DNA from 2 places in the Undibacterium sp. TJN19 genome. Region 2 is predicted to be linked to the other one. Evidence: predicted binding sites of a transcription regulator. Region 2 holds the regulator's gene; the other holds the start of a gene.
The links. Region 2 encodes sigma-54, which starts transcription at its own class of promoters, with help from an activator protein. Its sites were predicted from a motif close to TGGCANGNAANCTGCTTT; they were not measured.
Positions count from the first base shown of each region.

Region 1 (8,005 bases), on a different contig from region 2:
TATAAGAGATATAACCCAGCAGAAATGATTCTTTGCAGGTCTCTATTGAATCAATTATTAACCAAAGGCAAGCCAAAATAAAAAGCGCTTCCAAGACCAGGCTGGCTTGTGGCACGGATGTTTGATTCATGCAGTTCTAATAGTCTGCGCACAATGGCCAAGCCTAGTCCGAGGTGTACCATATTATCAGTGCAGCCATTCTTGCCGCGATAGTTGGGTTCAAAAATGCGTTCCAATTGTTCATGCGCAATACCAACACCCGTATCGCAGACTGTAATTAATAAAGTGGTGTCGTTTGCGAGCGTGAGAGTTCTATGCTGATGCTGCCACCCCTGGGAGTATGGTGCAGAGAATTGTCGATTAAATTGGTCAGAACGCCCTCCAGCTTGCCGATGTCTGCGCTCATCATTAAAGAGGTATTTTGCGGGCTTACTTGCAAACTGACTTCCAGTTCCCTGGCGCGTAAGGCAAATTTACTCAACACATCTTGTGCCAGCTCTGTAATGGCGATGGGTTCTAGCCGCACGGTTTCTACGCCGCCTTCCAGGCGCGCCATGGTGTCGCAGAGCGTGCGTAAAGGGCCCACAGACTTCGCAAATAACAATAGCAAGGTCCGTGCTGTAATCCAAGGGCGACCAGCGCAATTTTTTTAGGGAGATGCCAGGTGTCGCTAAAACGTTTTGTTCCATTCTGAAATCGTGCTTGCAATGAATACTAGTGGACATAAAAAGTCTCTCTGATGAAATGATAGTGAATCGGAATTGCAGAACTTCACGTTTCCAGGCAGGGGGAAGAACACCCGGCTAGTGAGGGGAAGCATCGACAGTAATAGCTGATCCAATGATTTGGAAATCTGATCATAGAAACTAATGGTCTTTTAATCATCGCAAACTGATGAATTTTTTCTCACGAATTCATCACGGGGATATAAAGAATGTGATTACGTGTATTTATGGTGGCGGGTCTGGCAGGCTATGCCGTGCCGTTTTTTTGTGCAATGCTTGTCTGCAATAGTGATCTGCAATAGGCAGAAACTTTGACTGTCAGCCATCGGGAGATATAATTTGCCCAGTTTGAAAATTGCATATTCGTCAAAGTGAGCACATCTTGGCCAAGAAAGAACACGTATCCGTTACACAGGCAACCCAGTTCCTGCGCAAACACAAGGCAGAATTTTCCGAGCACCCCTATGCGTATGAAGAACATGGCGGCACGGGCGTGTCCGCACGTGAGCTGGGTGTGGATGAGCACCATGTCGTTAAAACCCTGGTCATGCAGGACGAGGCAGCCAAGCCCATGATCGTGCTCATGCATGGCGACCGCAAGGTATCAACCAAAAACCTGGCAAGGCAAATTGCCTGCAAATCGGTAGAGCCCTGCAAGCCTGAAAATGCGCAAAAGCATTCAGGTTACCTGGTTGGTGGGACTTCGCCGTTTGGCACCAAAAAAGCCATGCCTATCTATGTAGAACGTAGCATACTGGATTTACCAAAAATTTATATCAACGGCGGGCAACGTGGTTACCTGATCGGCATTGCGCCGGAATTGCTGATCAGCCTGCTGCAGGCACATGCCGTAGACTGCGCTATGGATGAATAATCGCCTACATCGTCTAGAATAGACAAATCAAAAAATCACATTGGGGTGTTACCCCTGGCTGAGGGAAGTTTTTTCCTCTGAAATAAAGAATAAGGAAAAAGATGAATACAATTCTGGCTGCCATCGCCGCCTATCTGATCGGTTCACTGTCGTTTGCGGTAGTGGTAAGCAAGCTGTTTGGTCTGGCTGATCCGCGCACTTATGGATCGAAAAACCCGGGGGCGACCAATGTTTTACGCAGTGGTAACAAGGCGGCAGCCGTGCTGACCTTATTGGGTGATGCCGTCAAGGGCTGGTTCGCAGTCTGGCTGGCGATGACCTACGCAACGCAATTTCAACTGGACGATGGCAGTATCGCAATTGTTGCGCTGGCTGTTTTTCTTGGGCATTTGTGGCCAGTGTTTTTCAAATTTGTTGGCGGCAAAGGGGTGGCGACTGCTGCTGGCGTCCTGATCGGCATTAATATCTGGTTAGGTGTAGCGACGCTGGTGACCTGGATGGTGGTGGCGTTCGCATTCCGTTATTCTTCATTGGCGGCGCTGATCGCGGCGATCTTTGCGCCCTTGTACTATGGGTTTTTGTTCGGGCCAGATGTCAAACTGCTTGCCGTTTTTATCATGAGTGGTCTGCTGGTTTATCGCCATCGCCAAAATATAGCGAATTTGATGAATGGCAAAGAAAGCCGCCTGGGCAGCAAGAAAGACGTTCAGGCAGGCAGCAAGAAAAAATAGTGATCGGCAAATGACAAATAAGTCTGCGTAAGCCTGCATGTTTGTCATTTGCTACTGACACTGACTCTGACATTGCTATTATCAGTCCAGCGCCAGGTGTGGAAGTGATATCTGAATCGTGTCAGGCAGCAACGAGCTCCTGCAAGGGCCAGCGTGGCCTGACATTAAAGCCATAATCCCGCGTTGCCAGTGCGGGATTTTTTTTCAGCCGCATGGCGCCTGCAAAGGCGATCATCGCGCCATTGTCGGTACAGAATTCCAGTTCCGGGTAATACACTTGAAAGCGTTTCTTTGCTGCAGCGGCATTGAGCGATGCGCGTAACTGCTGGTTGGCACCGACGCCACCAGCAATTACCAGGCGTTTCAAGCCGCTTTCCTTGATCGCTGTCAGGCATTTCGCCGTCAACACGTCAACGATGGCGTCAACAAAGCAGCGGGCAATATTGGCTTTATCCTGTTCACAGATATTAGCCGGATGATTTTTTACTACTGTCAGCACTGCGGTTTTGAGACCAGAGAAACTGAAGTTCAGGTCTTTTGAATGCAGCATGGGGCGCGGGAATTTATAAGCGGCAGAGTCACCAAATTCTGCCATTCTTGAAATGGCCGGGCCACCAGGGTAAGACAGTCCCAGTAATTTGGCTGATTTATCGAAGGCTTCGCCTGCCGCATCGTCCAGTGTTTCACCCAATAACTGATAACGCCCCACTCCATCGACGCGCATCAATTGGGTATGGCCCCCTGACACCAGCAAGGCGATGAAGGGGAATTCCGGCGGCTGGCTGGCCAGCAAGGGTGATAGCAGATGGCCTTCCAGGTGATGCACACCCAATACCGGAATATCCAGTGCCATGCCGAGACCGCAAGCCACGGATGCGCCTACCAGCAGCGCACCTGCCAGGCCTGGCCCCTGGGTATAGGCAATTGCGTCTATCTGTTTCTTGCCCAGATTGGCCTTGCCTAATACTTCAGTCAGCAAGGGCAGGGCGCGACGAATGTGGTCACGTGATGCCAGTTCAGGCACAACGCCACCGTATTCCTGATGCATGGCGATTTGTGAATGCAGGGCATGTGACAACAGACCACGCTCCGTGTCATACAAGGCCAGGCCGGTTTCATCGCAGGAAGATTCAACGCCGAGAACTATCATGTAAATTTCTAAATTGGATGGATTAAAGGCAGGTAAGCTGGTGATGTATCGCTTGAAAATAGCAAGCCGATAACAAATAGTTTGCCTTCATCCAGAAAAACTGGATTGGTGCGAATCTTGCTACAGTTCGCATAACGAGATTATATCTGGCCTTGCCCACAAATGCGCAGCAAACCGAATAGTGATAATGCGATAAGACCACCATCACAAAGCCTGCGGATTGTGGTGGTGAATACGGTTATCCAGACTGAAGACGAATTGCAAGAGCATGCTCAGGCGCAACTGGCACGTTCACGCGCCTTGCGCATAGGCTTGCTGCAGGCAGGTTATAACATCATCGCCGTGATTCCGGGTGATCTGTACATGAGTGAGCGCATAGCACAGATGCAGCCCGACATGATCATTATTGACGCCGAATCTGATTCCCGCGATGTACTCGAACACATGGTTTTGTTGACACGTGATGCGCCACGCCCCATCGTTTTGTTCACGGAAGATGGTAACCAGTCACATATGGTGGCTGCCATGGAAGCCGGTGTTTCGGCCTATGTTGTGGCTGGGTTGCAGTCTGAACGTATCAAGCCAGTGCTCGATGTTGCCATGGCCCGTTTCAATGCTGATCAGAAACTGCGCACAGAATTATCGGATACCAGGGCCAAGTTGCAAGAACGCAAAACCATAGAGCGCGCCAAAGGTTTGTTAATGGAGCGTCATCACTTGTCAGAAAATGAGGCTTACCAAAGAATGCGCAGGCAGGCGATGGAAAAAAATCTGAAACTGGTAGATCTGGCGCAACGCATACTGGACGTCGCGGATTTGCTGGGGGCTTAAGCCCAGACTTGTGCGTGTAATTGGTGCGCCGCGTCATTGCGGTGCGAAAAACATCGCCGTTTTCTTTTTTATCGTGCTTCTTACCTGACCATGCGCGCGCGAAATGATATGGCACGGCAATTGCTAGGCTAAAAGAAAGTACCAAAGCTGGTACGTAAGAAAAAGTGAGCCTGACTAACGGCGGTCACCTCACCAGACAAAGGTGTCTTTCCACACGGTTTTCCGGCGTGGGATGACGCCTTTTTTCATTGCAGAAGTTAATACCTAAGCTGGAGTGCAGACATGACGAATCAGGAACCATCTACCAAGCTAGCTAACCTTGTCAATGCGCAGGAAGATCATGAACCGAATTTCAAACGTCGTAGTTTCTTGCAAAGTGCCGCAGTGGCAACGGGGGCAGGCATCATGGGGTTGAATACAGGTGGGGTCTGGGCAGCTGGATCAGACAAGCCAGAAAAAGAAGAAGTCCATATTGGCTTTATTCCGCTGACTGATTGTGCGTCAGTGGTGATGGCGTCGGTGCTGGGCTTTGATAAAAAATACGGCATCAAGATTATTCCTTCCAAAGAATCATCTTGGGCCAGTGTGCGCGACAAGCTGGTCAATGGTGAGCTCGATGCTGCTCATGTGTTGTACGGCCTGATTTATGGTGTGCAACTGGGTGTCGGTGGCAATAAAAAAGACATGGCCGTTTTAATGACACTCAACAACAACGGCCAAGCAATTACCTTGTCTAAAAAGCTGGCCGACAAGGGGGCAGTCGATGGTGCAGGTCTGGCAAAGCTGATGCAGACCGACAAGCGCGAATACACATTTGCCCAGACTTTTCCGACCGGTACCCATGCGATGTGGTTGTATTACTGGCTCGCTGCGCACGGCATCAACCCCATGAAAGATGCCAAGGTGATCACCGTACCACCGCCGCAAATGGTGGCGAATATGCGCGTTGGCAATATGGATGGCTATTGTGTGGGTGAACCATGGAACCACCGTGCGATTGCTGATGGCATAGGCATCACCGCCGCAACCACGCAAGACATCTGGAAAGACCATCCAGAAAAAGTGCTGGGTACCACTGCAGAATTTGCACAGAAATACCCGAACACGGCGCGTGCCGTGGTGGCAGCTATTCTGGATGCCAGTCGCTGGATAGATGCATCCTTGTCCAACAAGACAAAAATGGCGGAAACCATCGCTGATAAATCTTATGTGAATACCTCTGTTGATGTAATTAACCAGCGTATTTTGGGGCGCTATCAAAATGGCCTGGGCAAGACCTGGGATGACCCCAACTATATGAAATTTTTCAATGATGGCGCGGTGAATTTCCCGTATCTGTCAGATGGCATGTGGTTCCTGACCCAGCATAAACGTTGGGGTTTGCTCAAGGCTGACCCCGATTACCTGGCGGTGGCCAAAGCCGTCAACCGCATCGATATCTATAAGGATGCAGCGACGATGGCCAAAGTGTCCGTGCCAAAAGACCCCATGCGTAGCAGCAAATTCATGGATGGCACGGTCTGGGATGGAAAAAATCCGGCTGCCTATGCAGCGTCGTTCAAAATCAAGGCTTAAGGAGTGGTCATGAATACCTTGGTACATGGAGTAATGCAGGAAGCAGACGCTGCGACATCGGGAGGTAGTACAGTGACAATAACGGGAGAAGTAAAAGCTGAAAAAACGGCAGACGTAAAAATGCCGGGACAGAAAAAAATGATGTCATTGCGCCCGTTCTTTCTGAGTGTCTTGCCACCTTTATTTGGTATTGGCTTGCTGATACTGATCTGGGAAATCATCGCTGTCAAAAATACGACTTTTCCTTCGCCGTGGGTCACCTTGCAGGAAGCCATAAAAATATTCTCGGATCCCTTCTATCAAAAAGGGCCGAATGATCAGGGTATAGGCTGGAATATTTATGCATCGTTGAAACGCGTTGCAGTAGGCTTTGGGCTGGCTGCGGCGGTGGGTATCCCACTCGGTTTTCTGATCGGCCGTTTCAAATTTTTATCTGGCATGTTCAACCCTATCATCAGCCTGTTGAAACCTGTATCACCGCTGGCCTGGCTGCCGATTGGTTTATTGGTTTTCAAGTCGGCGCATCCGGCAGCGATCTGGTCCATCTTTATTTGCTCTATCTGGCCCATGGTTATCAATACTGCCATCGGCGTACAACGGGTGCCGCAAGATTATATGAATGTGGCGCGTGTACTGAATTTGTCTGAATGGAAAATAATCACCCGCATTTTATTGCCTTCAGTGTTGCCCTATATGCTGACAGGCGTCAGGCTGGCCATAGGTACGGCATGGCTGGTCATTGTCGCCGCAGAAATGTTGACGGGCGGTGTCGGTATCGGCTTCTGGGTCTGGGATGAATGGAATAACCTGAACGTGCCGCATATCATTATTGCTATTGTCGTCATCGGCATGGTGGGGTTGATACTTGAGCAAATTCTCGTGGCAATTGCACGTGCCTTTACTTATGAAGATGTGGGGACATGATTATGAATGAAATCGATAGCAAATATATAGAGATCAATCAGGTTGAAATGGTCTTTCATACCAAAAAGGGTAGCTTCCATGCGTTGCGCGATATTAACCTGAATGTCAAAAAGGGAGAGTTCATTACCCTGATCGGGCATTCCGGCTGTGGCAAGTCGACCTTGCTGAATTTGATCGCCGGGCTGACCAATGCAACATCGGGCACCTTGCTATGCGCGCACCGTGAAATTTCTGGCCCGTCTCCAGAGCGCGGCGTGGTATTTCAAAATCATTCCTTGTTGCCCTGGCTGACTTGTTATGAAAATGTTTTCCTGGCTGTTGAACGCGTATTTGGCGCTGCCGAGAATGGCACAAAACTGCAAAAGCGCACCATGCAGGCTTTGTCGCTGGTTGGTTTGACACATGCAGAAAAAAAGCGTCCAAACGAAATATCAGGTGGCATGAAACAACGCGTAGGCATAGCCCGTGCACTGGCCATCGAACCGAAAGTCTTGCTCATGGATGAACCCTTTGGTGCACTTGATGCATTGACACGTGCGCATTTGCAGGATGAATTATTGAAGATCGTCGCCAAGACTCAATCGACCGTAGTGATGGTCACACACGATGTTGATGAGGCGGTATTGTTATCTGACCGCATTGTCATGCTGACCAATGGGCCTGCTGCAACGATAGGCGAAGTCTTGACGGTGGGTCTGGAGAGACCGCGTGACCGCGTTGCCCTGGCACAAAATCCCCAATATGCACAATACCGGACTGAAGTGCTGGAGTTTTTATATCACCGGCAATCACATCCGGTACATGATGCGGCTTGAATCTGCTGCAGCACCATTGTTCCGATACTACTTCAGGTTCATCGCATTGCAGGCTATCGCAACAGGGATAGCCCTGCAATGCACATCAACGCAAAATCATCAGGCTGATGCAGCTTCTACTTCTTCCAGCGTAGGGTAATCGGTGTAGCCTTTTTCTTCACCGCCATAGAAGGTATTGCGGTCTGGTTTGTTCAATTCCGCACCTTTGGCAAAGCGTGCAACCAGATCTGGATTGGCAATATAGGGGCGGCCAAAGGCGATCGCATCTGCCAGACCACTGACGATCAGTGCGTCGGCTTCTGCTGCTGTATACCCACCACAGCAGATAATCGTACCCTTGAAGGCGGCACGCAATTGCTGACGGAAAGCCTGGGTCAGTT
Region 1 covers NZ_JBMPPL010000005.1:287,613-295,617, reverse strand. The annotation lists gene ACO0LH_RS16435 (ATP-binding protein) at 51-251, opposite strand; gene ACO0LH_RS16430 (sensor histidine kinase) at 278-556, opposite strand; gene ybaK (Cys-tRNA(Pro) deacylase) at 1,108-1,599, shown strand; gene plsY (glycerol-3-phosphate 1-O-acyltransferase PlsY) at 1,701-2,330, shown strand; gene tsaD (tRNA (adenosine(37)-N6)-threonylcarbamoyltransferase complex transferase subunit TsaD) at 2,452-3,480, opposite strand; gene ACO0LH_RS16410 (ANTAR domain-containing response regulator) at 3,643-4,311, shown strand; gene ACO0LH_RS16405 (CmpA/NrtA family ABC transporter substrate-binding protein) at 4,717-5,886, shown strand; gene ntrB (nitrate ABC transporter permease) at 6,007-6,810, shown strand; gene ACO0LH_RS16395 (ABC transporter ATP-binding protein) at 6,813-7,625, shown strand; gene ACO0LH_RS16390 (alkene reductase) at 7,725-8,005, opposite strand, start outside.
Region 1: a site for sigma-54 is predicted at 4,421-4,438, ahead of ACO0LH_RS16405 (CmpA/NrtA family ABC transporter substrate-binding protein). Genes of this name have one in related genera too.

Region 2 (8,005 bases):
GTGTGCCCAACGCCCATGCTGAAGTAAGACAGCGTGTGCACTATGTCACCACGGCTGGTGGTGGCAAAGGGGCGGCCAGGGAAATATGTGATTTCATCTTGCGGGCGCAAGACAAATACGAACTAGCTTTACAAAATTATCTTTCATGAAACATCATTTAACCATAGACCGTTTCCGTATCTGGCTGGCAGTCGTCATGCTGGGCGTCATCACGCTGGGCGCCATCTGGGTCATGGAAGTGGTAAGGCGTAATGCCGGTGATGAACAAAATCGTTCTTCCGCCAGGGCCGCACCCGATTATTATGTCGAGAAATTCAATTTCATACGGCTGTCCAACAATGGCAAGGCCAATTACCATGTCACCGGCGAACGCCTGATACACTTGCCCCGTAATGACAATATAGAAATTACACATCCGCAAATTAATAGTTTTGATGAAAACCGTACGCCTTTGCACTTGCGTGCAGAGCTCGCCGTTGTTTCACAAAAATCAACCACAACTTCGCCCAAACGCGAACATGATGAAGTGCATTTATATGACCAGGTCAGCGTTGAACGCCCTGAGGGATTGAATTCACAATTCATGCGGCTGGAAACAAATTATTTGTTGTTATTGCCAGATGAAGACCTGATCAAAACCGACAAGCCCGTCTTTGTAAAAACCAGCACGATAGAAACCACTGCGGTAGGTATGCTCGCCAATAATGCTACCCAGGAACTGGATTTATTGAGTAAAGTAAAAATGCATTTAAAGAGGCGTGTGAAGTCCGCTCCTCTTCCCATAAAATAAATAAATAGAAAGCAGAACATGAGAATGAAACCCATTTTTTCTGTGCCTGGCTTGCGCAAATTAATCGGCCTTGGATGTATGGGCCTGGCCCTCACCTCAGCCCATGCAGAAAAAGCCGACAGCCTGAAAGACACATTGATTGAAGCCGGCAGCACACAGAGCAAGGGACAGAAAGGCGTCCATGTTTTATCGAATGGTGTCCTGGTAACGAGAGGTACGCTGGTGGTCAAAGCTGAAAAAGCCGTACTGACAGAATCACCAAGTGGTGATCAGTTTGTCGTACTGAGCAGTGGCAGCAATGGCAAGGTCACGTTCCGGCAAAAACGGGATGGCGGTACCGATCTGTGGGTTGATGGCGAAGCTGACCGTGCCGAATATGATCAAAGTACCGAGGTCGTGAAATTTATTTCCAAGGCAAAGATACGCTACCTCGAAGGTAAAAAAGTCACCCAGGAACAAGAGGGTGAATATCTTTCCTATGACAGCAAAAACGATGTCTTTGATGGTGCCAATTCAACCAGCGGCAAGCATGTCGATGGCGATGGTCGTGTCAAAATAATTTTGCATCCAAAAACTGAAAAACAGGCCAATTAAGATGACGGCAATTGCTAGTACGCTGCTCGTCAAAGGGCTGCAAAAACGCTATGGCGCGCGCCAGGTAGTACGTGACGTATCGCTACAAGTGAAAAGCGGCGAAGTCGTTGGCCTGCTCGGCCCGAACGGTGCGGGCAAAACAACTTCTTTCTACATGATCGTTGGCCTGGTGCCATCGGACGCAGGTGACATCACGATAGATGCTGTCAATATATCTCAGTTACCCATCCATCAAAGGGCGGTGCTGGGCTTGTCATATTTGCCGCAGGAAGCTTCAGTATTTCGCAAGCTGACAGTCGAAGACAATATCCGCGCTGTTCTGGAATTACAGAAAAATGCCCACGGAAAATTTCTTTCGACCAAAGAAATCGATGAACGTCTCGATGCCCTGCTGGCGGATTTACAGATTGAAAAAATTCGTGAAAGCCAGGCCTTGTCGCTATCTGGCGGTGAGCGCCGTCGTGTGGAAATCGCACGTGCGCTGGCGACCAATCCCCGCTTTGTTTTGCTCGACGAACCCTTTGCCGGGGTCGACCCGATTGCCGTCATCGAAATCCAGCGCATTGTGCGCTTTTTGAAAGAACGTGGCATCGGCGTGCTGATCACCGATCACAATGTGCGTGAAACCCTGGGCATTTGCGATCATGCCTACATCATCAATCAGGGTGCTGTACTGGCAAGTGGCAAACCCGACGACATCATACAAAATGAATCCGTGCGGCGCGTCTATCTGGGGGAACACTTCCGGATGTGACGGGAATCATCATGAAACAAAGCCTGCAACTACGTACTTCCCAGCATCTGGCATTAACGCCCCAACTGCAACAATCGATACGGTTATTGCAGCTCTCCACTTTGGAATTACATCAGGAACTGGAAACCCTGCTGACAGAAAACCCCTTGCTTGAGCGTGTCGATGACCCGCTTGACCATGCTGTACGTCTGTTGGCCGATGGTGCCATCAACACCAGCAGCAGTGCCGCGGATGCCGGCATGGAAGCGCCAGCCATACGCGAAGAAGCAGCCGCAAGCACAGAGCAAAACCAGGAAGCTGAAGCCCCTGCCAGCAATGACACCATGAGCACCAATGAAGACGACTGGAGCTTCGATGATGGTCACCATGGCGCAGCAGCCAGCGATGATGAAGATGGCCGCCCACAACTGGGCGCAGCGCAAACTACCTTGCGCGAACACCTGCTGGAGCAAATGCGCCTGAACCTGCGCGAGCCACGCGACCGTGCGCTGGTAGAGCTGATGATCGATGCACTCGACAGCAATGGTTATCTGACTGAAACCCTGGATGAAATCCATGCCAGTTTGCCATTGGAATTGTGCATAGAACCGGAAGAGCTGGCCTTCGCGCTCAACATGCTGCAAAGCTTTGACCCGGCAGGTGTGGGTGCGCGCAGCCCGGCAGAGTGCCTGGCCTTGCAAATCAGGCGCCTGCCCAGGATTGCTTTCGTGACACGCCGCCTTGCACTAAATATTGTTGAGACACAACTCACTTTATTTGCACAACGGGATTTCACGAAATTAAAGAAAATACTGGACTGCGATGATGAAGATTTGCGCGATGCACAAACTGTCATCAGGCAATGCAAACCCCGGCCAGGTATCGCCTTTACTGCCGATGATTCAGACTATGTCGTGCCCGATGTCATCGTCAGAAAGTCAGGGAATGGCTGGCAGGTGCTCTTGAATCAGGATGTAATGCCAAAGTTGCGCGTCAGCAGCATGTACGCCAACATCATGAAACAAAACCGCGGTGAAAGTGGACTTGGTTCACAATTGCAGGAAGCGCGCTGGCTCATCAAGAACATGCGGCAACGTTTTGATACCATTTTGCGCGTTGCACAAGCGATAGTTGAAAGACAACGTAACTTTTTCACCCACGGTGCAGTTGCCATGCGCCCCCTTGTTTTGCGCGAAATTGCTGATACACTAGGATTACACGAGAGCACTATCTCACGTGTAACAACCCAAAAATACATGCTGACCCCACATGGCATGTTTGAGTTGAAGTATTTTTTCGGCAGCCACGTCGCGACGGAAACAGGGGGAGAAGCATCTTCCACCGCGATACGGGCACTCATCAAGCAATTGATAGGAGCAGAAGACCAGAAAAGCCCACTCTCTGATAGCAAAATTGCAGACATGCTGGGTGAACAGGGCATGGTAATTGCCCGACGGACAGTTGCCAAATACCGTGAAGCCCTCAAAATCCCCCCAGTGAGCCTGCGTAAATCTTTGTAAGTAGTCCTTGTAATCACGGTTTGAATTGCTATATATGATTTAGCTCAATGTTATTTGAACGCAAAGAGCTTTTCGTAATGGCAAGCAACATCACTATAGGAGCACAGTATGAATCTCACAATCAGTGGACATCACGTCGAAGTAACTCCTGCAATTCGTGAATATGTACATACCAAGTTAGAGCGCATCAGGCGGCATTTCGACCAGGTCATTGATATCGCCGTCATCCTGACGGTGGACAAGCTCCGGGAAAAGGAAAAAAGGCACAAAGCAGACATTAATTTGCATATCAGCGGTAAAGATATCCATGTTGAAAGTCTGGCACACGATCTCTATGCAGCGATTGATACGCTGGTCGATAAACTCGATCGCCAGGTCATCAAACATAAAGATAAAATACAAAGTCACCAGCACGATGCGATCAAGCACATACCTGATCCGGCGTCAGCCCAAGACGTGTAAGCCATAGCCCTGATCGGGCTGATGGCATCCAAAACAAGGACGCGAAAGGCGTCCTTTTTGTTTTCTTGAGACCTTATTGATGCTTTATTGACTCATCGTTGAGCCGTCACCAAGCATGGCAAAGTCATCATTTATATACATTATTCATGTTGACTGAGTCATTGATTAGCGCCAGACAATCCGTCGCATTCGCACAATCAGAAAATTTCTTTGCGCTATTTCTGCATATGCTTATACATCTAGTGACGTGCACTGCCTGCAAAGTTAGAATAACAGCTTCGTCCCTTACCCTGCATAGCGAATCACCATGAGCGAATTTGTACTCACTTCCGTCAAGAACCATATAGGCTTCATCACACTCGACAGACCCAAGGCGCTGAACTCGCTATCGCTGGACATGGTGCGGGCGCTGACCACGACCCTGCTGGCATGGCAAAACGACGCCAGCGTACGTGCGGTGTTTATTCATAGCAGCAGCGAAAAGGCTTTTTGCGCCGGTGGCGATATCCGTTTCTTTTATGATGTGGGCACGGCAACACCCAAGGGTGATTCTGCCCTGCTGGAAGATTTTTTCACTGAAGAATACGCTTTAAATCATTTGATTCATTTTTACCCAAAACCCTATATCGCCCTGATGAATGGCGTGGTCATGGGTGGTGGCATGGGCATCGCCCAGGCGGGTGAAGACTGCCGTCTGCGCATCGTCACCGAACGCACCAAGATGGCCATGCCGGAAGTGAATATCGGCCTGTTCCCGGATGTTGGCGGGGGTTATTTCCTGTCGCAGGCCCCGGGCGAGCTGGGCACCTATCTGGGATTGTCAGGTGAAATCATTACGGCAGCTGATGCCTTATACGCTGATCTGGCAGATGTCTTTGTACCGACATCCGGGATACCGGCTTTACTGGGTTTGCTGGAGCAGACAGATGCCGCGGATATACGTGTGGCCATACGTGAATTTGCTGCACCGTTCACAGCACAAATACAGCCAGAGAACAGCAAACTGGCAATACAGAGAGATGTGATAGACCAGGATTTCAATGGTAATAGCGTTAAGGCCATCTGCGAAAAGCTGCAAGAAAATAATGCCGAATTTGCACAACAGACCCTGGCGGTGATGCAGAAGCGCTCTCCCTTGCTGATGTCAGTCACGCTGGAGCAGTTGCGCCGCAGTGCTGCCATGTCAGTCTCTGACTGCCTGCGCATGGAAAGAAATATGGTACGCCATTGTTTCAAACATGGTGAGGTACTGGAAGGCATACGCGCTCTGGTGGTAGACAAAGACAATACGCCACGCTGGTCGCCAGCAACATTGGTAGAAGTCAGTGCAGAACAGATAGCCGGTTTCTTTGCTGAGGTATGGCCAGCACATGCGCACCCTTTGCGTCATCTGGCTGGCTAGGTAGCCATACCGGCAATACAGGCAATACAGACATTCATACCGCCGTCAAAAAAAAGGGGACAGCATGCTGTCCCCGTTTTTTTATCTGTAGAAGAATCATGCATCAATGTTGCGCGCCGCCCCCCAGATAAGCGGCTTTGACCGCAGGATCATTTTGCAGGCTGGCAGCGGGGCCGTGTACTGATATCTTGCCGTTTTCAAGTACATAGCCGTAATCCGCCACGGCCAGGGCAGCAGCGGCAAACTGCTCTACCAGCAGCATGGTCGTGCCCTGCTCTTTCAGCCGGACAATGATGCGAAATACTTCATCGACCAGGATAGGTGCGAGGCCCATGGAAGGTTCGTCCAGCAACACCACATCCGGGTTCAGCATGACAGCGCGTGCCATGGCTAGCATTTGCTGCTCACCACCAGACAAGGTACCGGCAAGCTGGTTCTTGCGTTCTTTCAGGCGCGGGAACAAGTCCATCGCTTTTTGCAGATCACTTTCAATATCACCGCGCGGGCGACTGCGGGTAAAGCGCGGGAAAGCACCGAGCAAAAGATTATCCGTGACAGACATGGTGGCAAACACGCGCCGGCCTTCAGGCGAATGGGCAAGCCCGGCCCTTGCTATCTTGTGTGAATCGAGGCCGGTCACATCTTTTCCTGCCAGGGTGACCTTGCCTTGCTTGGGTTTCAACATGCCGGAAATCGCCCGCATGGTCGTGGTTTTACCCGCACCGTTAGAGCCGATCAGTGTTACCACTTTTCCCTTCGGGACTTCAAGAGAAATACCGTGCAGGACTTCGACCTTGCCATAAGCCGCATGCAGATTTGAAATACTTAACATGGTTTTCTCCTTAAGCCGCGACAACGTCTGATGCATCGGCAACACTGCCGCCCAGATAGGCTTCAATGACTTTAGGGTCTGCCTGCACCGCAGCAGGTTTGCCTTCCGCAATTTTCTGCCCGAAATCAAGCACGGTCACCGTATCGCAAATGGACATGACCACATCCATATGATGCTCAATCAGGATGATGGTGATGCCGTGTTCACGTATCTTGCGGATGATGGCAATGAGGTCTTTGATATCCGGCGCAGTCAGGCCTGCTGCCGGCTCATCCAGCAACAGCAATTGCGGGTTGAGACCCAGGGCGCGGCCAATTTCGAGCAGGCGCTGTTTGCCGTAAGGCAGATTACGCGCTTCTTCATTCGCCAGGTCGGCCAGGCCAACGAAATGGAGTATGCTGGCCGCCCTCTCCCTCGCCAGTCTTTCTTCGCGCAAGTATCTTGGCGTATGCAACATCACATCGAGGACATTGCTGCGGAAAGTATTATGCAACCCCACCAGGATGTTTTCAGTTGCCGTCATTTCGCCAAACAACTGCACATTCTGAAACGTGCGTGCAACACCGCCCAGCGCAATGGCCGATGGTGTACTGCCGGAAATGACTTTGCCGCCAAATTCGACCACCCCATCAGTTGGCTGGTAGATGCCTGTCAGCACGTTCATCATGGTACTTTTACCTGAACCATTGGGGCCGATCAGGCCATGTACCGTGCCCTTGGTGATTTGCAAATCCACCTGGTTCAAAGCTTTCAGGCCACCGAATTGCATCAGCAATTTCCTGGCGCTCAGTAAGACCCCTACCCTGGCATCGCTGGCTTTGACAATGGCAGTCTCATCACTGGCATGCACAGCAAGCTGATCCACGACAACACGTGTCTGTGCCTTGCCCATCACACTGTTAATGAAACCGACAATGCCGTCTTGCAGGTAATACACGACAAACAGGGTCATCAGGCCAAAGATGGTGAGGCGCCAGTCGGTGATGTTTTCCAGCTTGTAGGAAAACAGGGCCATGGCCACCGTGGCACCTACCGGCACCAGCATTTCCTTCATTGTCTTACGCTTGCTGCTAACGGCAAAACCACCTGCGATGAATGCAACAACCGCGGCTACCGTGGCGATTTTACGGAACAGTTCTATGTCTGCCAGCAATGAAGGCAACATGACCACGATCAGTGCACCCAGCAAAGAACCGCTGCGCGTTTTTCGCCCACCCATGATCACTGCCAGCAAGAACATGATGGTCAGTTCGAAGTTATAGGTATTGGGTGAAATGTATTCTTCAGAATAGGAATACAAACTGCCCGCCAGACCTGCCAGCGCAGCGCTGATGACGAAGGCGATGACTTTGTAGCGATATACCGACACACCCATGCAATCAGAAGCAATCGGGCTGTCGCGCAAGGCCTGGAATGCACGCCCGAGGTGGGAACGCAGGATGCGGTGAACGACTATCAGCGCCAATACCATCATGACCGCAACGACGTAGAAATAACCTACCTCATTGAGTTTCTGGCCGAACAGGATGGGCTTGGCAACCTTGATGCCCATTGGCCCTTCGGTCAGAAAAGTCATCTCGTTGATGAGAATCTGGATGATGGTACCGAAGGCCAGGGTCACCATCGCCAGGTAGGGGCCGGTGACGCGCAAGGCGGGCAAAGCCAGTAAGGC
Region 2 covers NZ_JBMPPL010000001.1:685,550-693,554, forward strand. The annotation lists gene ACO0LH_RS03200 (KdsC family phosphatase) at 1-149, shown strand, start outside; gene lptC (LPS export ABC transporter periplasmic protein LptC) at 146-790, shown strand; gene lptA (lipopolysaccharide transport periplasmic protein LptA) at 809-1,384, shown strand; gene lptB (LPS export ABC transporter ATP-binding protein) at 1,386-2,138, shown strand; gene ACO0LH_RS03220 (RNA polymerase factor sigma-54) at 2,150-3,637, shown strand; gene hpf (ribosome hibernation-promoting factor, HPF/YfiA family) at 3,746-4,099, shown strand; gene ACO0LH_RS03230 (enoyl-CoA hydratase/isomerase family protein) at 4,407-5,501, shown strand; gene ACO0LH_RS03235 (ABC transporter ATP-binding protein) at 5,605-6,333, opposite strand; gene ACO0LH_RS03240 (ABC transporter permease subunit) at 6,344-8,005, opposite strand, start outside.